3 regions of the Chromobacterium sp. Ag138 genome follow, and region 2 is predicted to be linked to each of the others. Evidence: riboswitches for the same ligand, from Rfam matches in the RefSeq annotation. Region 2 holds a riboswitch; each other region holds the start of a gene.
The links. A riboswitch is a leader RNA that binds a small molecule or an ion and turns the genes downstream of it on or off. The one in region 2 is predicted to bind cobalamin.

Region 1 (7,082 bases), 1.9 Mb from region 2:
GATGCGGGAGCGCGTCGAGCTGGAAAAATCGCTGCGCCATGCGATAGACCATGGCGAGCTGGTGCTGCACTACCAGCCGCAGATCGAGCTGTCCACCGGCCGCGTGGTGGGGGTCGAGGCGCTGGTGCGCTGGCAGCATCCGAAAAAAGGCATGATCCCGCCGATGCAGTTCATCCCCATCGCCGAACAGTCGGGCCTGATCCTGCCGCTGGGGCGCTGGGTGCTGCGCGAAGCCTGCCGCCAGCTGAAGGCGTGGCAGGACAAGGGCGGCGCCGAGCTGAGGATGGCGGTGAACCTGAGCGTCGCGCAATTCACCGACCACGAGCTGCCGGAATTCGTCGCCGGCGTGCTGAAGGAAACCGGGGTGGCCGCCCGCCACCTGGAGCTGGAAATCACCGAATCCTGCACCATGCTGTCGCCGCAGCAATCCATCACCATGATGGAGCAGTTCCGCGCGATGGGCATACACAGCTCGATAGACGACTTCGGCACCGGCCATTCCGCGCTGGCCTACCTGATCCGCTTCCCGGTGGACACGCTGAAGATAGACCAGTCCTTCATCCGCAATATCAACAATGACGAAAAAGGCACCGCGCTGTGCGACACCATCGCCTACCTCGCCCACCGCATGGGCCTGCAGGTGGTGGCCGAAGGCGTGGAAACCCAGCAGCAGCTGACTTTCCTGACCAGCATCCACGTCGACGTGGTGCAAGGCTACCTGCTGTGCAAGCCGCTGCCGGCCGCCGAGGTGGAGGACTTCATCCTGCGCCAGGCAGACGCCAAGCCCCAGCCCGGCGTGGAATACTTCTGACCCCAGCCATTGCCGCGTCCGCCGATACGGTGTATCACTCCGGCATCAACGCCAGGAGCCCCTCATGCCGGACGACCATCAACTCGCCGCCCACGCCGCCGCCGCGGCCGCCCGATTGCTGCTGGACCTGCGCCGCCGCCACCCGGAGGGCGGCAAGGCGCTGGGCGCGCGCGGCGACGCCGAATCCAACGCCTTGATCCTTGAACTGCTGCGCGCGGCGCGCCCGGACGACGGCATTTTGTCCGAGGAGTCCGCGCCGGATCCCGCCCGCCTGGGCGGGCGCAGGGTCTGGATCGTCGACCCGCTGGACGGCACCCGCGAATATTGCGAGCCAGGCCGCGACGACTGGGCGGTGCACGTCGCGCTGGCGGTGGACGGCGCCCCCGCCGCCGCCGCCGTGGCGCTGCCAGCCCGCGGCGAGCTGTTCTCCACCCCCGCCCCCCGGCTTGCCGCCGCGCCGTCGGGCCGGCTGAAAATCCTGGTCAGCCGCAGCCGCGCGCCGGCGCTGGCCGAACGCGTCGCCGCCCGGCTGGACGCCGAGCTGGCGCCGATGGGCTCGGCCGGCGCCAAGGCGATGGCGGCGCTGCGCGGCGAGGCCCACGCCTATCTGCACGCCGGAGGCATGAATGAATGGGACACCTGCGCGCCGGTGGGCGTGGCCTTGGCCGCCGGCCTGCACGCGTCGCGGATAGACGGCGCCCCCTGCATGTTCAACCAGGCGGACGTGAAGATGCCGGACCTGCTGATCTGCCGGCCAGAACTGGCGGAGACGCTGCTGGCGGCGATCACGGCGGAGCGGACGCCGGGCGATTAAATACCGCCCCAAACTCGCGGCGCACCTAGGCAAAACACGCCGACACAGGCCGTCAATCAAACACAGCCCTGAAACTGTTTCTATCAGCCGATCTCAGGCAGCCAGCGTCGGATCGGCCCCAGATCGAGATGCTTCTCCAGCATGTCCGCCAGCTTGTCGATATTGGCCTCGCGCAGCGCCGGGTAGTCCAGCGCCTCCGGCTCCGCCAGCCCCGCCCAGCGCAAGATGGCCTGGCAGGCGGCGGGTTCGTCGAACACGCCGTGCAGATAGGTGGCGAAGATCTGGTCGTCTTCCGAGCGCGCGCCGTCGGCCGAGCCGTCGTCAAAGCGCACCGCGGGCCTGGCCAAGGCCGGCCCTTGGCTCACCCCCATGTGGATTTCGTAGCCGGCGGCCTCAGCGTCGTCCAATGTCAGCCGGCCGCGCATCCGCGTCAGCCGCTTCTCCGGCGCCAGCGTGGTTTCCATATCCAGCCAGCCCAAGCCGTCGCCGCTGCCCGGCTCGCCCTCCAATCCATCCGGATCGTGCAGCTTCTTGCCCAGCATCTGCAGGCCGCCGCAAATGCCCAGCACCTTGCCGCCGTAGCGCAGATGGCGGCGCAGCGCCGCCTCCCAGCCTTGGGCGCGCAGCCAGGCCAGGTCGGCCAGCACGTTCTTGCTGCCGGGCAGGACGATCAAATCGGCCGGCGGGATGGGCTGGCCGGCGCGCGCCAGCGTGAATTCCACCTGCGGGTGCAGGCGCAACGGATCGAAATCGGTGTGGTTGCTGACGCGCGGCGCGGCCGGCGCCACCACCCGCAGCTTGTCGCCGCCGCCCGATGCGCATCCGGGCTTGTCCAGCCCCATGCTGTCCTCGGCCTCCAGGTGCAGGTCGTACAGATAGGGCAGCACGCCCAGCACCGGCTTGCCGGTGTGGTTCTCCAGCCACTCGACGCCGGTTTTGAGCAAGGACGGATCGCCGCGGAAGCGGTTGATCACCAGGCCGACCACGCGGGCGCGTTCGGATTCTGACAATAGCGCCAGCGTGCCGGCCAGGTGGGCGAACACGCCGCCGCGCTCGATGTCGGCCACCAGGATCACCGGGCAGTCCACCGCTTCTGCGAAGCCCATATTGGCGATGTCGCCGTCGCGCAGATTGATCTCGGCCGGGCTGCCGGCGCCCTCGGCGACGATGCATTGATACTGTTCCGCCAGCCTGGCGTGCGACGCCAGCACCGCCTTCATCGCGACCGGCTTGTAGCCGTGATAGCCGCGCGCCTCCATATTGCCGATGGCGCGGCCCTGGATGATCACCTGCGAGCCGGTGTGGCTGTTGGGCTTGAGCAGCACCGGGTTCATGTCGGTGTGCGGCTCCACGCCGCAGGCCAGCGCCTGCACCGCCTGCGAGCGGCCGATCTCGCCGCCGTCCGCCGTCACCGCGCTGTTCAGCGCCATGTTCTGCGGCTTGAACGGCGCCACCCGCACGCCGCGCCGGGCCAGCAGCCGGCACAGACCGGTGGCCAGCGCGCTCTTGCCGGCGTCGGACGTGGCGCCCTGGATCATGATGGTTTTGGCGGTCATGGCGATCTCCCTGCGCATGGATGGCTGACAACGCTTAGAATGGCGGCTTGATTCATTCCGGCCGCCCAAAGCGCGACAGACTTGCGCATTGGATAATTCCCGGCGGCGGCCGGCCATTATATAGGGCTGTTCGTTGAATTCCGCACTGTTTCTGCCGATCGCGCTGCTGCTGGACCGCTTGCTGGGCGAACCGCCGCGCTGGCATCCGCTGGTCGGCTTCGGCCGGCTGGTCAAGGCCGTGGAGCGCTTGGCCTACCCGGCAGCGCCGGAGGCTGAGCCGGTCTGGCGCATGCGGCTGCGCGGCGCGGCGGCCATCGCGCTGCTATTGGCGCCCTTCACGCTGGCCGCCTGGGCGCTGGCGAGGCTGCCGCTGCTGGAGATTATGGTTCCGGTCGCCCTGCTCTATCTGGCCGTCGGCGCCCGCAGCCTGGCCCAGCACGCCGAGGTGGTGCGAAAAGCCTTGGCCGACTGCGACCTGGCCCTGGCCCGCGAGCGGGTGGGCTGGATCGTCAGCCGCGACACCAGCGAACTGGACGAAGCCGGCGTGGCGCGCGCGACGATTGAGTCGGTGCTGGAAAACGGCAGCGACGCCGTCTTCGCCGCGCTGTTCTGGTTTCTGGTCCTGGGCGCGCCCGGCGCGGTGCTGTACCGGCTGGCCAACACGCTGGACGCGATGTGGGGCTACAAGAACGATCACTACCTGCACTTCGGCTGGGCCGCCGCCCGCTTCGACGATGTTTTGAACTATATCCCGGCGCGTCTGGCCGCCCTCACCTATCTGCTGCTGGGCAATGCCGCAAAGGGCTGGCGCTGCTGGCGCACCCAGGCCCCCACTTGGTACAGCCCCAACGCCGGCCCGGTGATGGCCGCCGGCGCCGGCGCGCTGGGCGTCAGCCTGGGCGGCGGCGCGCGCTATCACGGCCAGTGGAAGGAACGTCCGCCGCTTGGCTGCGGTCCCACTCCCACGCACGAAGACATCGGCCGCGCGGTGCGGCTGGTCAACCGGGGCATGTGGCTGTGGGCGGCATTGTCGCTGGCGGCCGCCATCTTGATCGGAGCGATCCATGCTTGAACACGGAGGCGGCCTGCTGCGCGCCGCGGCCGAATACGGCATTCCGGCCGGAGACTGGCTGGACCTGTCCACCGGCGTCAATCCCAACGGCTGGCCGGTGCCGCCGCTGGCGGCCGACAGCTGGCTGCGGCTGCCGCAGAACCATGACGGGCTGGAGGCGGCGGCGGCGGAATATTACGGCAGCGACAAGCTGCTGGCCGTGGCCGGCTCGCAGCCGGCGATCCAGTTGTTGCCGCGGCTGCGCGCGCCCTGCCGTGTCGGCATGCTGGCGCTGTGCTACGCCGAGCACCCGCACCACTGGCAGAAGCGCGGGCACCAGCTGTTCCGGCTGTCGCCTGACGAGCTGGCCGCCGGCATAGACCAGCTGGACGTGGTGTTGCTGTGCAACCCCAACAACCCCACCGGCGACCGCTTCGACCCGGTGCTGCTGGAAAACTGGCGGCAGCGGCTGGCCGCGCGCGGTGGCTGGCTGGTGGTGGACGAAGCGTTTCTGGACGCCGCGCCGGAAGACAGCATGCTGCCGCGCATCGGCAAGCCGGGACTGATCGTGCTGCGCTCGATCGGCAAATTCTTCGGCCTGGCCGGCGCGCGCGCCGGATTCGTGTTCGGCTGGCCGGAACTGCTGAACGCCCTGGCCGAGGAACTGGGGCCATGGACGGTGGCTGGCCCGGCGCGCGAGGCGGTGAGGCTGGCGTTGCGCGACACGGCCTGGCAACAGGCGATGAAAACCAAGCTGCAACGCGACAGCTCCAGGCTGCAACGCTGCCTGGAGCGGCACGGCCTGCCGCCCGCCGGCGGCTGCGAGCTGTTTCAGTGGACGCCGGACGCAAACAGCTTGTCCACGCACCGCTACCTGGCCGGCCGCGGCATCCTGACCCGTTATTTCGAAGCCATACCCAGCCTGCGCTTCGGCCTGCCCAAGGCCGACGCCGACTGGGTGCGGCTGGAGCAGGCGCTCACCGACTGGCGGCGGCACGCGCTCGGCGCATGAGACCGCGCGACGGGCCCGGACGCCGCTCCGGCGCTACGGTTCACAGCATCGGCGTTGTCACGTATGATCCAGTCCAATCAATGACGGTGCCCCTTGATGGGTGAAACGGGAACGCGGTGCGAAACCGCGGCTGCCCCCGCAACTGTAAGCGCAGAGTCCACGCCTGACGCCACTGGCCCCTAGCAAGGTCGGGAAGGCGGCGCCGGACGACGACGCGCGAGCCAGGAGACCGGCCGTCATGCGTGTCGACGCAAGCAGAAACCGGGCGGGGTGTACCGGGGGATACGCACATGCGCCGCCCATGAAAAACCAGCGGACTGTGCCCTCGCTTGCGCGACGTGAATCGTCTTCGAGGGCACCATGCATCCATCCACCGCGCCGGCCGCCGGCCGCCGCCTGGCGCGCCACGCGCCCATTCTCGCCGGACTGATCCTGGCCAATCTATTGGCCTGGGCCTGGGCGTTCGCCGCCTTCGCCGATCACCCGGCCCAGCTCGCCACCGCGCTGCTGGCTTATCTGTTCGGCCTGCGCCACGCAGTGGACGCCGACCACATCGCCGCCATCGACAACACCGTGCGCAAGCTGATGCAGGAAGGCCGCCAACCGTCGGCGGTGGGCCTGTTCTTTTCGCTGGGCCACTCGGCGGTGGTCGTCATCGCCGTGGCGCTGATCGTGTTCGCCGCCAGCGCGCTGCAAAGCCGCGTCACTGGCTTCAAGGAGATAGGCAGCGTCATCGGCACCAGCGTGTCGGCCTTCTTCCTGCTGACCCTGGCCCTGATCAACCTGTCGTCCCTGCGCGCGGTGTGGGGGGCCTTCCGCCGCGCCCGCGCCGGCGAAGCCATCTGCGATGAACAACTGAATCTGCTGTTGAACAACCGCGGCCTGATCGCGCGCCTGCTGCGCCCGCTGTTCAAGATGGTGACCAAGAGCTGGCACATGCTGCCCATCGGCTTTTTGTTCGGCCTCGGCTTCGACACCGCCACCGAAATCGGCCTGTTCGCCATCGCCACCTCGCAAAGCGCCCACGGCGTGGCGCTGTGGCACATCATGGTATTCCCGGTGCTGTTCGCCGCCGGCATGGCGCTGGTGGACACGCTGGACAGCATGATGATGGTGGAAGTGTACGGCTGGGCCTTCGTCAATCCGGTGCGCAAGCTGTGGTACAACCTGACCATCACCTTCGTCTCCGTCGTCGTCGCCGTCGGCATCGGCGGGCTGGAAGGCCTGGGACTGCTGGCCGACAAGCTGCAGCTCACCGGCGCGTTCTGGGACTGGATCGCCGCGCTCAACGACAACCTGGCCCACTTCGGCTACTTAGTCGTCGCCGTCTTCCTGTTCACCTGGCTCGCCTCCGCCGGCATCTACAAATGGAAGCGTTTCGACCAACTGACGCCGGAGGCGCGATGAGAACCCACGACAAACACGTACTGATGTGCACCGGTCCGCGCTGCACGCCGGACGGCCAGGGATCCGAGGCGATGTTCCTGCACCTGGGCCGCGCCATAGACGCCTGCGAAGGCCTGCGCGCCAAGCGCACCCGCAGCCACTGCTTCGCGGTGTGCAAGGAAGGCCCGGTGATGGTGGTGTACCCGGACGGCGTCTGGTACCGCAAGGTCAGCGAAGCCGACGTCGAACGCATCGTCTGCCAGCATCTGAAGGGCGGCGTCCCGGTCGAAGAGCTGGTGTTCCATAAAACCGGCATCGGCGACATCGAAACGGAACCGCAGGCATGAACGCAGAAATCGCACTATTGAGCCACGCCGGCACCGACCTCGCCGCGCTGTCGCGCGCGCGTTGGCCGGAAGATTTTCCCGTTGTCGCCGGCATTTCGCTGCAAG
Region 2 (7,082 bases):
GTTTACGCGCTGATCCTGCTGGCATTCTTCCTGGGCGGCGTGGTGGGGGCGCTGGGTTTCAAACACCTCGGTTTCGGCTTTACGCTGCCCTTGGCGCTGTTCCTGTTCCTGCTGGGCCTCAGGCCCGCCTGGTACGACGTCCGACTGCGCTGGCGCTGGTGGCGCGGCCGCTGGGCGTCGCGGCGCGCGTGGGCCGCCGCGCAGGGCGGACGTTCCGCGTCCTGACGCCGCGGCCGGTGGTGTCGCGCTCAAGAAGACCATTGGCGACGCGCCGGTCCACGTGACCTTCGACATCGACTGTCTGGACCCATCCGCGGCACCCCGGTGCCGGGCGGCCCCGCCACCGCGCAGGCGCTGAAGATCATCCGCAATCTGGGCGATCTGAACATCGTCGGCATGGATGTGCTGGAAGTGGCGCCGAGCCACGACCAGAGCGAGACCACCGCGCGGGCCGCCGCCGCACCGCCTGTGACATGCTGTGCCTGATGCGCAACAAGAAGGTGGCGGGCACGCTGTAAGCGGTTCGCCGTTTTAAGAAAATGCCGTCGCGCTGGAGTCCCGGCGGGCGGCATTTTTTGTTGGGGTGAAAAAAGATGGGTGAGAGTGCAGGACCGGTTGGTAACCGCCAATATCCCCTTTGGCCCGTGCCGGCAAAACCGTTTGAGGCCAGGGGAAGTTGAGCCGCCGTTTTTTTGATCGGCGGCGCCTAGCTTCAAACTATTTTCCCGGGGTTTCTCGGGCCGTAGGGGCGGCCTGGATTTGCCAAGGGGCTGGCAGCGCAGCCCCTTGGTCTGTTTGGCGGGCAGCCCCGCCATGAAATTAATGTCTGCGCAGCAGGCTCAAATCTGTTTTGGTCAATTCTCATGTCGCTTAGCTGATTCGGAACAGATCAAACCCACCCCGGTACCCGCCACAGCAACAAGCCCAGCATCGCGATCTCGCAAAGCTCCACGCCCGCGCCCAGGCAGTCGCCGGTCATGCCCCCCAGGCGGCGCTTCAGGAAGGCGCACCAGGCCAGGCCGGCTAGCGGGGCCAGCAGCAGCGCCGGGGCCAGCCAGGCGGACAGCGCCAGCAGCGCGGCCAGGTTCAGGCCCATGCCGGCCCAGTCGCGCCGCCAGGCGAAGCGCTCGCCGCTGCCCGGCGCGATGGCCGGCAGCGTGGCCGACCAGGCGACGGCGAAGCCGCGCGCCCAGGCCGGGACCAGCAGCAGGCCCCAGGCCGGGCCGCCGTGGCGGGCGGCCAGCATCAGCAGCACCAGCTTGGCGGCGACGGCCAGGATCAGCGAGAGCGCGCCGAAGCTGCCCAGATGCGGGTCTTTCAGCACTTCGAAGAAGCGCTCGCGCGAGCGATGGGCCGCGCCCAGCGCGTCGGAGAGGTCGGCCAGGCCGTCCAGATGCAGGCCGCCGGTCACCATCACCCAGGCCAGCAGCGCCAGCAGCGCCGCCAGCCAGGGATCGACCAGGCCGCCCAGCCGCAGCGCGGCCAGCAGCAGCGCGCCGACGATGACCCCGACGGCGGGAAACCAGCGCGCGCTGGCGGCCAGCCATTCGGGTTTGAAATCCGCCAGCTGCGGGGTGGGCAGCCGGGTCAGGAACTGCACTGCCAGGATCAGTCCGCGCATGCGGACTCCAGGCGCAGCAGGTAGGCCGGGTGGCCCTCCAGCATCGACAGCTGGACGAAGCCGCCGCGTTGCACCGTCATCAGCTTGGCCACCGAGAAGTCGGCGCCCAGCAGCTCCGCCATCAGCACCGTGATCACGCCGCCGTGGGTCACCAGCAGCCGGTGGCTGCCGCGGGCTTCGGTCATCCAGTCGGCCAGGCCGGCCAGCACCCGGGTGCGGAACTGCTCGAAGGTTTCGCCGCCGGGCGGGCTGAGCCGGCCGGCGGCCAGCGCGTCGCCCCAGCCGGGGTGGGCCTGTTCCAGATCGGCCACCGGCTGGCCGTCCCAGCCGCCGAAATCCATCTCGGCGAAGCGCGGGTCCACCTTCAGCGTCAGCGAGCCGGACAGCGCCTGCCTGACCGAGAACTCGCGGCAGCGCTGCAGCGGCGAGGTGGCGATGCAGGTGACCGGCGCCAGGTTGCTGATGCGTTTCCAGCTATGTTCCAGCTGCTGGTGCCCCAGCTCGGTCAGCGGCAGGTCGGTCAGGCCGATCAGCCGGCCGTCGTGATCGATGTCGCCGTGGCGCAGCAGGGTCAGCGTGTAAGGGTTCATGCCGATTTGCCGCTGATGCCGGCTTCCGCGAAGGTGGCCATGCCGTTGTGCAGCTTCACCGACAGTTGCAGCAGCGGCACGCACACGGCGGCGCCGGAGCCTTCGCCCAGGCGCATGCCCAGGTCCACCAGAGGGGACAGTTGCAAGGCTTTCAGCGCCAGATCGTGGCCGGATTCGGCCGAGCGGTGGCTGGCCAGCAGCCAGTCGTGCAGCGAGGGCTCCATCGTCTTGGCGCACAGCGCAGCGGCACTGGCGATGAAGCCGTCCACCAGCGACGGCACGCCCAGCCGCGCGCCTTCCAGGTAAAAGCCGGCGATCGCGGCGATTTCCAGGCCGCCCAGCTCGGACAGCGTGTCCAGGCCGCTGAGGTTTTCCCAGGCCACCCGGGCCAGCGCGGTCTTCACCGCGCGATGCTTGTTGGCCAGGCCGGCGTCGTCGACGCCGGTGCCGCGGCCGACCACCAGCTCAGGCGCCGCGCCGGTCAGCCGGCAGATCAGCGCCGCCGACGCGGTGGTGTTGCCTATGCCCATGTCGCCGGCGATCAGCAGGTTGGCGCCGGCCTCCACCGCACGGCGGGCGGCGGCGCGGCCTGCCTCCAGCGCGGCCTCGGTCTCGGCGGCGCTCATCGCGGCCTGTTTGGCCAGGTTCTGGCTGCCGGGCCTCACCTTGGCGTGGACGATGGGCAGCGCGGAGACATCGCCGGCCACGCCCACATCCACCACTTCCAGCTGCGCGTCCAGCGCGCGCGCCAGCACGCAGATGGCCGCGCCGCCATTGGCGAAATTGCGCACCATCTCGGTGGTGACCGCCGACGGGAAGGCGGACACGCCTTCCACCGTGACGCCGTGGTCGGCGGCGAACACGGTGATGGCCGGCCGCAGGTCTTCCGGCTGGGCGCGGCCCTGCCAGGCGGCGAAGCGGCAGGCCAGTTCCTCCAGTTGTCCCAGGCTGCCGGGCGGCTTGGTCAGAATGGCCTGACGGGCGCGGGCGGCGTTGCGGGCGGAAAGATCCAGGGGTTTGCTGCTGTTCATGGTGTGGGCCTGCTGCGGGAGCGGACGGGGGTCCGAATGATGAATGGGAACCGGCGCGCGGCGTCGGCTGGACTCTAAGCATATTACTGCTTGGCCGGTGCCGCCAAAAGTCCGGCGGGTTATAATCCGCCGATCAGCAGGTGTCCGGAGGCGCGCGGTCTTGCGCGCCCGGATGAAACGGGAAGCCGGTGCGAAACCGGCGCTGCCCCCGCAACGGTAAGGCCTGGCGCGCATGCGCCCAGGCGGCGCAAAGGCCACTGTCCTCGGGACGGGAAGGCGCGCCGCCGGCAAGGCCCAGCCCGGAGACCGGCCTGCGCTGCCACTGGCCGGAAGCCGGTGGGCCACTGGAGTATCGCGGGGAGGCGATTCGACAGGCGTTCCGGTTCTGCCGTGCCGTCCTTTGCTGCTGTTGTCCTCTTCGCACTCAACGTTGACCTTATCGTGAGTGTGTTTTCATGTTCAAGCTTCAAATCTGCGCCGCGCTGACGGCGCTGGCCTGTTCCAGCCTGGCCCTGGCCGACGGCGTTCCCCAGTTCGTCGGCGATCCGGTGGTCGTGACGGCGAGCCGCATCGCGCAGCCGCTGTCGAAAACGCTGGCCGACGCCACCGTGATCACCCGCGACGAAATCGAAGAAAGCGGCGCGCAGACGCTGCAGCAGGTGTTGTCGCGCCAGGCGGCGGTGACCATCGCCGGCAACGGCGGTCCAGGCACTAGCAGCAGCATTTTCATGCGCGGCAGCAATTCCAACCACACGGTGGTGTTGGTGGATGGCATGCGCATTTCGTCGGCGACGACCGGCACCACGGCGATCCAGAACATTCCGCTGGAACAGATCGAGCGCATCGAAATCCTGCGTGGCCCGGCGTCCAGCCTGTATGGCGCCGACGCCATCGGCGGCGTGATCCAGATCTTCACCCGCAAGGGCGAGGGCGAGCCGCGCTTCAACGCCGGTTTCGAGGCCGGCAGCCGCGGCACCGGCAAGCTGACGGCTGGCGTGGACGGCAAGAGCGGCGATACCGCTTATAGCCTGCAGTTGAGCCATGCCCAATCCAATGGTTTCTCGGCGAAGAATTCGAAGAATGAGTTTGGATACAACCCGGATAAAGATGGCTATCGTAATGATGGCTACGCCGCCAACGTGACCCAGACCCTGGCGCCTGGGCATGATCTGACGTTGCGCTTGTTCCAGACTTTTGCCCGGGCCGATTTCGATCAAAATCTGGTTGGACAAGACTGGATCGATACCCGCCTGACTGGGCAGAGTCTAGAGTCGCGTAATCGTTTTACCGATCTCTGGACCAGCACGCTGCGGTTCAGCCACAGCCAGGATAAGCAGGAAACGTTCAGCGACATGGCTGGTGGGCAGCGAAACAGCCTGTATCAAACGACCCAGAACGAGTGGACATGGCAGAATGACTTGACCACCGCCTGGGGCAATTTCGTGCTGGGTGCGACTCATAACGACCAGAAGGTGGACAGCAGCGATCTATTCACCAAGAACACGCGCACCCAGTACGCGGGATTCGCCACATACCAGCTTGAGAAGGGAAAGAGTCTGTTCCAGGCCAGCCTGCGTCGCGATCATGACGACCAGTTCGGCGGCAAGACCACCGGCAAGCTGGATTACGGCTATCGATTCGCTGATGGCTGGTTGGCTCGGGTAGGCTATGGCACGGCTTATAAAGCGCCCACGTTTAATGATTTGTACTATCCGCCTACCGATATGCCCGAGGACAACTACCACTATCGGAGCAATCCGAATTTGAAACCGGAAAGCTCGCTCAATAGTGAGCTGGCACTGGTTTATAGCAAGAATGCTAGTCGTTTCAGTTTGACTGCGTTCCATAACCAAGTTAGCGATTTGATCGCTTCCACTACCACTGCGGATGGTATTGATACTCGGATAAATGTCAGCCGCGCAACCATCCGTGGCTTGACGTTGGAAGGCGCTACAGTGGCGGCGGGAATCGATCTGGGCGCCAATCTTACGCTGCTGGACGCTCGCGATGACGGCACTGGCCATAGGCTGGAGCGCCGTCCGCGCCAGAGCGCCAATTTCACTGCGAGCAAAGAGCTGGGCAAGTGGACGCTGGGCGCGGAACAGCAGATCGTATCCCGCAGATACGACGATCCGACGAATACCGAGTCCAAAGCGCTGCACGGTTACGGCGTGACCAACGCCTTCGCCAACTACCGCTTCGCCAAGAGCTGGACCGCGACCGCCCGCGTCGATAACCTGTTCGACCGCGAATACGAAACCGCTTACGGCTACAACACCGGCGGCCTGGGCGCCTTCATCGGCGTGCGTTACAGCCAATAAGGGACAAGCCATGCCCCACCTGATCACCGGCGGCGCCCGCAGCGGCAAGAGCCGCCATGCCGAAGACCTGGCCCGCCGTCATGGCGGACCGGTGTGTTATCTCGCCACCGCCGAGGTGCGCGACGCCGAGTTCGCGCGCCGGGTGGCGCTTCACCGCGCGCAGCGGCCGGCGCATTGGGGCGTGGCGGAGGCCGGCCGCGGCCTGGCGGCCATCATCGCCGCCCACGACGCGCCGGATGGTTTGTTGTTGATCGACTGCCTGGGCATGTGGCTGATGCGCTTCTTCGGCGAGGCCGGATTCGACGCGTCGGCATACGAGGCGGAGCGCGACGCGCTGCTGGCGGCGCTGGACGCGGCGAGCGGCGAGGTGCTGCTGGTGAGCAACGAGGTGGGCTGGGGCGTGGTGGCGGGCGATGCCGAAACCCGCCGCTTCGTCGACGAATTGGGCCGGCTCAACCAGCTGGCGGCGTCGCATTGCGGCCGGGTGACGCTGGTGGCCTGCGGCCTGCCGCTGGCGTTGAAGGGGGAGGCGGCATGAGGCGGGCGCTGTTTGGCTTGTGCCTGCTGCTGGGCGCGGCGCGCGCCGGGGCGGCGATCCAGGTCCAGGACGGCGCCGGCAAGTCCGTGGCGCTGGACAAGCCGGCGGCGCGCATCGTCAGCCTGGTGCCGCACGCCACCGAGCTGCTGTTCGCCGCCGGCGCCGGCGGCAAGGTGGTGGCCGCCGTCGATTACAGCGACCACCCGGAAGCGGCGAAGAAACTGCCGCGCGTCGGCGGCTTCACCGGCTTCAGCCTGGAGGCGGTGCTGCGGCAGAAGCCCGATCTGGTGGTGGCCTGGCAGGATGGCGGCACGCCGCGCGAGCTGGAGCGGCTGCGGCGCATGGGGGTGCCGGTGTTCATCAGCCATCCGCTGCAGCCGGACGACGTCGCGCAGGAAATCGTCAAGCTGGGCAAATTGGCCGGCACCGACGCCGCCGCGGCGCAGGCGGCCGCGGCCTACCGCCAGCGGCTGGCGGCGCTGCGGCAGCGCTACGGCGGCCGCGCGCCGGTGCGGGTGTTCTACCAGCTGAGCCAGACGCCCATCTTCACCGTCAGCGGCAAAAGCTATATCGACGCGCTGATCCGCGTCTGCGGCGGCGTGAACGTATTCGCCGATCTGCCTTTGCCGGCGCCGCAGGTGTCGACCGCCGCCGTGGTGGCGGCGCAGCCGCAGGCCATCGTGGCCGCAGACGACGCCACGCTGGCGATGTGGAAGCGCTGGCAGGCACTGCCGGCGGTGGCGAACGGCGCGCTGCTGGCCCTGCCCGGCGACGCCATCACCATCCCCGGGCCGAGGCTGGTGGACGGCGCGGACCAGCTGTGTGCCCGGCTGGACACAGCGCGGCAGCGGCTGGGTTTGACGCCCAAGTAGCCGCCCGTTATCCTCGCCGCCATGGACAATGAACTGGAATACCTCGAATCCCGCGTCGCGGCGCTGATCGCCCGCATCCGGGAACTGGAAGTCCAGAACGGCCGGTTCG
Region 3 (7,082 bases), 510 kb from region 2:
AAACGCGCAAGGTGGGCTTGATCACCAAACGCGATCTGCTGGAAGGCAGTTCCACCTATGCCCAAGGCGGCATCGCCGCCGTGCTGGATACCGATGACTCGGTGGAGGATCACATCCGCGACACGCTGATCGCCGGGGCCGGGCTGTGCAATGAAGACACCACCCGCTTCATCGTCGAGCACTCCAAGGAGGCGATCGACTGGCTGATCGAGCTGGGCGTGCCTTTCACCCGCGACGACGAGCACCAGACCGGCTACCACCTGACGCGCGAAGGCGGCCACAGCCACCGCCGCATCATCCACGCCGCCGACGCCACCGGCGCCGCGGTGACCACCACGCTGGGCCAGAAGATCAAGGCGCATCCGAACATCACCGAGCTGGAACACTATATAGCGATAGACCTGATCACTTCACAGAAGCTGGGCCAGGACGGCAAGCGCGCCTACGGCGTATACGCGCTGGACAAGAACAGCGACGAAGTCGTCACCATCGCCGCCCAGCACACCATCCTGGCATCCGGCGGCGCGGGGAAGGTCTACCTCTATACCACCAATCCGGACACCGCCACCGGCGATGGCATCGCGATGGGCTGGCGCGCCGGCTGCCGTGTCGGCAACATGGAATTCATGCAGTTCCATCCGACCTGCCTGTACCACCCGCACTCCAAGTCGTTCTTAATCACCGAAGCCGTGCGCGGCGAAGGCGGCATTCTGAAGCTGCCGGACGGCACCCGCTTCATGCCGCAGCACGACCCCCGCGGCGAGCTGGCCCCGCGCGACGTGGTGGCCCGCGCCATCGACTTCGAAATGAAGAAGCACGGCCTGGACTGCGTCTACCTGGACATCTCCTACAAGCCGGCGCAATTCATCAAGGAACACTTCCCCAATATCTACGCCCACTGCCTGGAGTTGGGCATAGACATCACCCAGCAGCCGATACCGGTGGTGCCGGCGGTGCACTTCACCTGCGGCGGCATCGTCACCGACCTGGCCGGCCGCACCGACGTGGCCGGACTGTACGCGGTGGGCGAAGTGGCCCACACCGGCCTGCACGGCGCCAACCGCCTGGCCAGCAACTCGCTGCTGGAGTGCCTGGTGATAGGCAAGGCGGCGGCGGCCGACATCCAGGCGCAGGACGCCATCAAATTGCCGGCGATTCCGGCCTGGGACGACAGCCGCGTCACCGACCCGGATGAAGAAGTGGTGATCTCGCACAACTGGGAAGAGCTGCGCCGCGCGATGTGGGACTATGTCGGCATCGTCCGCACCAACAAGCGGCTGGAGCGCGCGCTGCACCGCATCGACCTGCTCAGAGGCGAGATCGACGAGTATTACAGCAACTTCCACGTCAGCAATGACCTGATCGAGCTGCGCAATCTGGTGCAAACCGCCGAGCTGATCGTCCGCTCCGCGCTGCTGCGCAAGGAAAGCCGCGGCTTGCATTACAGCCGCGACTATCCGGACCTGCTGCCCGAGGCGGCGGAAACCGTGCTGGCGCCGGACGCCCCGCGCGGCGGCTGATCTTCCCCGCGCCGCGCCAAAGCCGCCAACAGGCGACTTTTTTCATGCCCCTCAAACTCGTATAGACATCAAAACAACACAATGGCATTTATATTAAATATAAATAACTCATATTGAGTTATTCAAGCTTATCATGAGCCCGCGCGCAACCCGCTGCATGCCGTCGCGCAAGGCGCCTGCGCCATCGAACCAAGCCGGCTGCGCGCGCCGCGCATCGTTTCAGCTGTTTCATCAGGAAGCATCTCTTAGGCAATGCCACCTAAACAGGGAGAAAATCCATGGAATACGCAGCAAAACGCCTTTCCTTCCCATCCGCCGTCCTGGCCGGACTGGTCCTCCTCGCCACCGGCTCCGCGGCCGCCCAGGGTTCCACCGCAGGCAGCGCCGAGAAACAGGCAAGCCGCCTGCCCGACTGCGCCGCCGCCTGGAGCTCCGCCACGCCCTATGCGGCCGGCAGCGTCGCCAGCCGCGGCGGCGTCAACTACGCCGCCGCCTTCTGGACCCAAGGCAACGCGCCGGAACTGGGCCAGGCCTGGCAAGCCGGCAAGCGCTGTCGTCCCGCGGGCCAGGCCAAGGCCGCCGACCACGACGCCAACTTCCCGCCCAACACGCTGAAATTCCTGAAGGCCAACACCGGCCTGGACGGCGAGCAGTGGGACAACATCATGAAACTGGTGAACAAGCCGGAGCAGGACTCGCTGGAATGGACCAAGTTCTACGGTTACTGCGAGGACATCAAAGACAAGCGCGGCTACACGATAGGGATTTTCGGCGCCACCACCGGCGGCCCCAATGACGAAGGTCCGGATGGCCCGACGCTGTTCAAGGAGTTCGACGCCTCCAGCGGCGCATCCAATCCGTCCATCGCCGGCGGCCTGGCACGCGCCGGCGTGCATGGCAGCATGCAGGGCAAGATCCTGAAGATCAGCGACAGCGCCAAGGTGTTCTGCGACAAGATAGGCGGCCTGCAAAACAATCCCGCCTGGCGCGACGCGATGTGGAACACCTTCTACAAGGTGTATATCCAGTACAGCGTGCAGCAGGCCCGCCAGCGCGGCTTCTCCAGCGCGCTGACCATAGGCTCCTTCGTCGACACCGCGCTGAACCAAGGCGCCACCGGCGATTCCGGCTCGCTGCAGGGGCTGCTGTCCCGCTCCGGCAACAGCGGCGACGAGAAAACCTTCATGACCGCCTTCTACGCCCAGCGCAGCAAGATCGTCGACACCAATCATTACAACCAGCCGCCGAATGGCAAGAACCGCGTCAAGCAATGGAGCACGCTGCTGAACCAGGGCGAGACCGATCTGAAAAACGCCGACGCCGCAGTGCTAAAAGTGACCGATTGGGAAATGAAGTAAGCCGCCCAACGCCAGACCAAACCGCGCGCGCCTTCTCAGCTGGCGCGCGCGGTTTTCGTTTCAACGCTTAGAAGCGGCCGTACAGCACGCCGGTCTTCTGATCCGCCGACATGGCGTACACCGGCAGCGTGCCGGGCGTGGTCTCGCCCATGCCGGGCGAATTCAACGGCATGCCAGGCACGGCGATGCCGATCAGCTTGCTGTTGCCGGCCAACAGCCGCTTGATGGCGGCCGCCGGGACATGGCCTTCCACCACGTAGCGGCCAACCTTGGCGGTATGGCAGCTGCCCATGCCAGGCGTCACGCCGAGCTGGCTCTTCACCTGCTGCATATCGTCGCGGTTGACGGCGGCAACGGCAAAGCCGTTCTGTTTCAGATAAGCGATATCAGCCTCGCAGCAGCCGCAGCTCGGGCTCTTGTAGACGGTGGCGGGAACGGCGGCCAACGCGGATGCGCTGGCGGCGGCCAAAACGGCCGCAAACAGAAAATGACGCAAGGACATGATGTCCTCCTTTAGATGGATGTCCAGATCGATCGCGCGCGGCCGCGCGCGGGAAAATGTCAGATCCGGGCAAACTCGGGAGGACGCAGAGGCGGCGGCAAGACCGGGCCCGGAAGCAGGACCGGACGCGCCGCGTTCCTCACGCCGCCGCAAGCCAGAACGGCCACGCCGGGCAAAGACGCCTCGATGAACAACGGCAGGCAGGCCTGGGCACAGGCGGTCGAAGCGCAAGCGCCCGCGTCATGCATCGCCGCATGCTTCGCGGCTGGCTTGACCGCCATCCCGGCACAATCACGCGACGCGCTCATCGCCGCGCACGCCTCGGATGGCAACAAGCCCGTCAACGGCGCATGCGCCGCCGCCATCCCGAAAAGGGACAGCTGCAGCACGAGCAGCAACAGGGCGCGGCGCAAGATTCTCATTCAAGGACGATACCATGCCGGACCGCGCGGCAAGCGCACACAGATCAAATCCGTCCCATCATGCGGAATCATCGCCCCCCAGGCGCAAGCGCCACAGATCCTGCTGCCGGGACAGTTCGATCCGGGCCAGCGGCGCGACGTCGATCTGCCGATACGCCTGCGGCGGCAAGCGCAACGCCCGCAACAGAATCGCCTTGATGGCGCTGGCATGGGCGATGACCAGGGCGTGGCCGGCCGGCCAGCGAAAATGCTCGAACCAATGGCCGACGCGCTCGACCATCGCCAGCAGCGACTCCCCCTCCGGCGCCGGACATCCCGGGTCAGACAGCCATGCGCTCAAGGCCTCCGGCTCCGCCGTCGCGATCGCTTTCAGCGACAGGCCGCGCCAACGGCCATGATCCACCTCCCGCAACGCCATGGCCTCCTCTGCCGCGCGGCCCAGCGCGTCGGCGGTCTGTCGGGCGCATCGTTCCGGACTGTGCAGCGCCAGCTCGGCCAGCGCCAGCGAACCGGCCAGGCGCGCCGCCCGTTCCAGCGCTTCCGGCTCCAGCGGATCGTCCGCCGGAAAATGGCCGGCGCGCAGCGCGCGGCTCGCCGGCACGCACAGCAGGGTGATACGGCTCGTCATGCTCTTGGCTCTCCGTCAAAACGTCCTGAAGTTCTTTGACATTTTTTCTTGGCTCTCTAGAATCCACATCGTCTCGATGCGAGGAAGCCGGTGCGAATCCGGCACGGTCGCGCCACTGTGTATCAGCCTGATCCGCCATGCGGACAGGCATGAAAAGTCAGGCCTTCGCATCCAGCCAACCATCCGTTTCAGGACGCGTCATCCTCAAGGAGATATCTCATGCATGCAAGCCCCGTCATGGCGCCGGCGATCCAGCCCGTGTCCCTCCCCATTCGCGAACTGCTGCCCTGGGCAGTCTTCGGCAGCATTCTGATGCTGCTGGCGATCTACTTCGTCGGCGTGGAGGAAGGTGCCGCCGCCATCTTCAACAGCATGTACGTGCACGAGTTCGTCCACGACGGCCGCCACCTGCTCGGCTTTCCCTGCCACTAAGGAGGCGCCGGACATGGTGAGAAGTCTTTTGATCCGCGGCATGATCGCGGGCTTTCTGGCCAGCTTGCTGGCTTTCGGTTTTGCCAAGATCGTCGGCGAGCCTCAGGTCGAGGGCGCGATCGCCTTCGAGGAAAAAATGGAAATGGCGAAAAGCGGCGGACACCAGCACGACGAAACGCCTGAACTGGTCAGCCGCGGCGTCCAGTCCGGCATCGGCCTGTTCGTCGGGGTCGGCGTGTTCGGCACCGCCGTGGGCGGCTTGTTCGCGCTGGCGTTCGCCTTCGCCTACGGCCGCATCGGCGCGCTGCGCGCCCGCGCGCTGTCGGCGCTGATGGCCCTGCTGGGCTTCATCTCGTTCGCGCTGGTGCCCTTCCTCAAGTACCCGCCCAATCCGCCGGCGGTGGGCGATCCCGGCACCATAGGCTCCCGCACCGCGCTGTTCTTCGCGATGATAGCCGTGTCGCTGGCGGCGCTCGCCATCGCGGTGCTCCTGGCCCGCAAGCTGATCGCCCGCTTCGGGGCCTGGGACGCGACGCTGATCGCCGGCGCGGCCTTCATCGCGCTGGTGATCGTCGCCCAGGCGCTGTTGCCCGAGGTGAACGAGATCCCCGAGCAATTCTCCGCCGTGCTGCTGTGGCGCTTCCGGATGGCTTCCTTCGGCATCCAGGCGATACTGTGGGCAGGGCTGGGCGTGGCATTCGGCAGCCTGGTGGAACGGCTGCTGGAGGATCGGCGCGACGCTTTCCAGATCAACTGAGCGAACAACCCTCGCATGCGCCCTCGCCCTGGCGGGGGTGTTTCATTTTCGGCGGATGGACAGAACACATCTCGCCGTCGGCGCGGATGGCGGCCGGCATCGACTGGCCATCCTTCCTTAACGCTTGTTGCGCGCGGCCTATCGCCTGGTCCTGCATATGCCGATCCTGGGCCAAGCTCGGCATTCCGCCGAATGCGATACCCAAGACAGGGGCAATCGCAGCCGATTACCTCAAAAATGATGCGTCAGCGGAAAGAGCGCGACGCCAAGCAGCGCCGCGCCGGCGACAATCACCGGCTCCGGCAGCTTCTTCAGTTTCCATAACAAAGCCGCGGCCGCAAGCGCCAGCAGCGCGGTAGGCAGATCCGTGAGCGAGCGCTGCGCCAGCACCGCCACCGAGCCGGCGATGGCGCCGATCGCCGCCGCGGTGATGCCGTCTACGAAAGCGACCAGCCCCGGCCGCTTGCCGTGCTTCTTGAAATGCGGCGCGGCCAGCACCGTGATCAGATAGCACGGCAGAAAGGTGGCCAGCGCCGCCAGGCAGGCGCCGGGCAAGCCCGCCACCAGGTAGCCGATGAAGCCGGTGGTGATCACCACCGGCCCCGGCGTGATCATGGCTACCGCCACCGCGTCGACGAATTGTTTGTCGGTCAGCCAGTGATGCTCGGTGACGATGCCGCCATACAGAAACGGCACGATGGCGAGGCCGGAGCCAAAGACGAAGGCGCCGGCCTTGGCGAAAAACACGGTCAGCTGCAGCAGCAAGCCCGGATCGGAGATGGCCGGCAATAAGGGCAGCGGCAGCGCCGCGCCCAGCGTGCCGGACGATGGCCGCGGCCGGCAGCGCGCCAGCCAAACCAGCACGCCGGCGGCAATGAACAGCCAGGCGATCTCCGACTGGGTGATGATGGTTAGCAAGGCCAATGCGGCGAAGACGGCCCACAGCAAGCGGTCGTTTTTCAGGTTCTTGGTGGCCAGCTTATGCGCGCTGATCGCCATGATGCCGATCACCGCGGCGCCCACGCCATAGAACACCGCCTGCATCCAGGGCAGGCCGCCAAAGGCCTGGTAGGCCCAGCCCAGCGCCAGCACCATCAGGAAAGACGGCAGCACGAAGGCGAAGCCCGCCGCGGTGGCGCCCAACACGCGGTAATGAACATAGCCCAGATAGATCGCCAACTGGGCCGCCAGCGGCCCCGGCGCGATCTGCGCCAACGCGAGCCCCTCCTTGTAATCGGCCTCGGTGATCCAGCCGCGCCGCTCGACCAGGTCGCGGTGCATATAGCCGACCAGCGCGACCGGGCCGCCAAAGCCCAGCGCGCCCAGCCGCAGGAAGTAGCGCGTCAGCTGCCACAGCTTGTACTTGGCCGGGGCGATGGGGGACGCTGTCATGATTCGGCTCCTGAGAGGGCCAACCTGGCGCCGGCTGGCGTGAAATGGGCGTACAGCGAGTCCAGCGCCTG

Region 1: linked by a shared signal. The riboswitch ahead of ACY3GB_RS21540 (HoxN/HupN/NixA family nickel/cobalt transporter) and the one ahead of ACY3GB_RS12745 (TonB-dependent receptor domain-containing protein) in region 2 are both predicted to bind cobalamin.
Region 3: linked by a shared signal. The riboswitch ahead of ACY3GB_RS10410 (CbtB domain-containing protein) and the one ahead of ACY3GB_RS12745 (TonB-dependent receptor domain-containing protein) in region 2 are both predicted to bind cobalamin.

Annotation. Positions count from the first base shown of each region.
Region 1 is NZ_JBUPWA010000001.1:4,624,804-4,631,885, reverse strand. Features, by position in the region: gene ACY3GB_RS21565 (two-component system response regulator) at 1-811, shown strand, start outside; gene ACY3GB_RS21560 (3'(2'),5'-bisphosphate nucleotidase CysQ) at 876-1,625, shown strand; gene ACY3GB_RS21555 (cobyric acid synthase) at 1,709-3,181, opposite strand; gene cbiB (adenosylcobinamide-phosphate synthase CbiB) at 3,315-4,253, shown strand; gene cobD (threonine-phosphate decarboxylase CobD) at 4,246-5,244, shown strand; cobalamin riboswitch at 5,312-5,496, shown strand; gene ACY3GB_RS21540 (HoxN/HupN/NixA family nickel/cobalt transporter) at 5,605-6,651, shown strand; gene ACY3GB_RS21535 ((2Fe-2S) ferredoxin domain-containing protein) at 6,648-6,977, shown strand; gene ACY3GB_RS21530 (cobaltochelatase subunit CobN) at 6,974-7,082, shown strand, end outside.
Region 2 is NZ_JBUPWA010000001.1:2,765,893-2,772,974, reverse strand. Features, by position in the region: gene ACY3GB_RS12770 (YoaK family protein) at 1-225, shown strand, start outside; partial or broken gene ACY3GB_RS12765 (arginase family protein) at 248-518, shown strand; gene cobS (adenosylcobinamide-GDP ribazoletransferase) at 890-1,621, opposite strand; gene ACY3GB_RS12755 (histidine phosphatase family protein) at 1,609-2,211, opposite strand; gene cobT (nicotinate-nucleotide--dimethylbenzimidazole phosphoribosyltransferase) at 2,208-3,242, opposite strand; cobalamin riboswitch at 3,364-3,571, shown strand; gene ACY3GB_RS12745 (TonB-dependent receptor domain-containing protein) at 3,698-5,563, shown strand; gene cobU (bifunctional adenosylcobinamide kinase/adenosylcobinamide-phosphate guanylyltransferase) at 5,574-6,101, shown strand; gene ACY3GB_RS12735 (cobalamin-binding protein) at 6,098-6,973, shown strand; gene ACY3GB_RS12730 (hypothetical protein) at 6,995-7,082, shown strand, end outside.
Region 3 is NZ_JBUPWA010000001.1:2,258,409-2,265,490, forward strand. Features, by position in the region: gene nadB (L-aspartate oxidase) at 1-1,520, shown strand, start outside; gene ACY3GB_RS10390 (chitosanase) at 1,799-2,878, shown strand; gene ACY3GB_RS10395 (DUF411 domain-containing protein) at 2,946-3,380, opposite strand; gene ACY3GB_RS10400 (hypothetical protein) at 3,440-3,793, opposite strand; gene ACY3GB_RS10405 (histidine phosphatase family protein) at 3,861-4,430, opposite strand; adenosylcobalamin (AdoCbl) riboswitch at 4,486-4,647, shown strand; gene ACY3GB_RS10410 (CbtB domain-containing protein) at 4,650-4,862, shown strand; gene ACY3GB_RS10415 (CbtA family protein) at 4,876-5,619, shown strand; gene ACY3GB_RS10420 (chromate transporter) at 5,851-7,011, opposite strand; gene ACY3GB_RS10425 (chromate resistance protein ChrB domain-containing protein) at 7,008-7,082, opposite strand, start outside.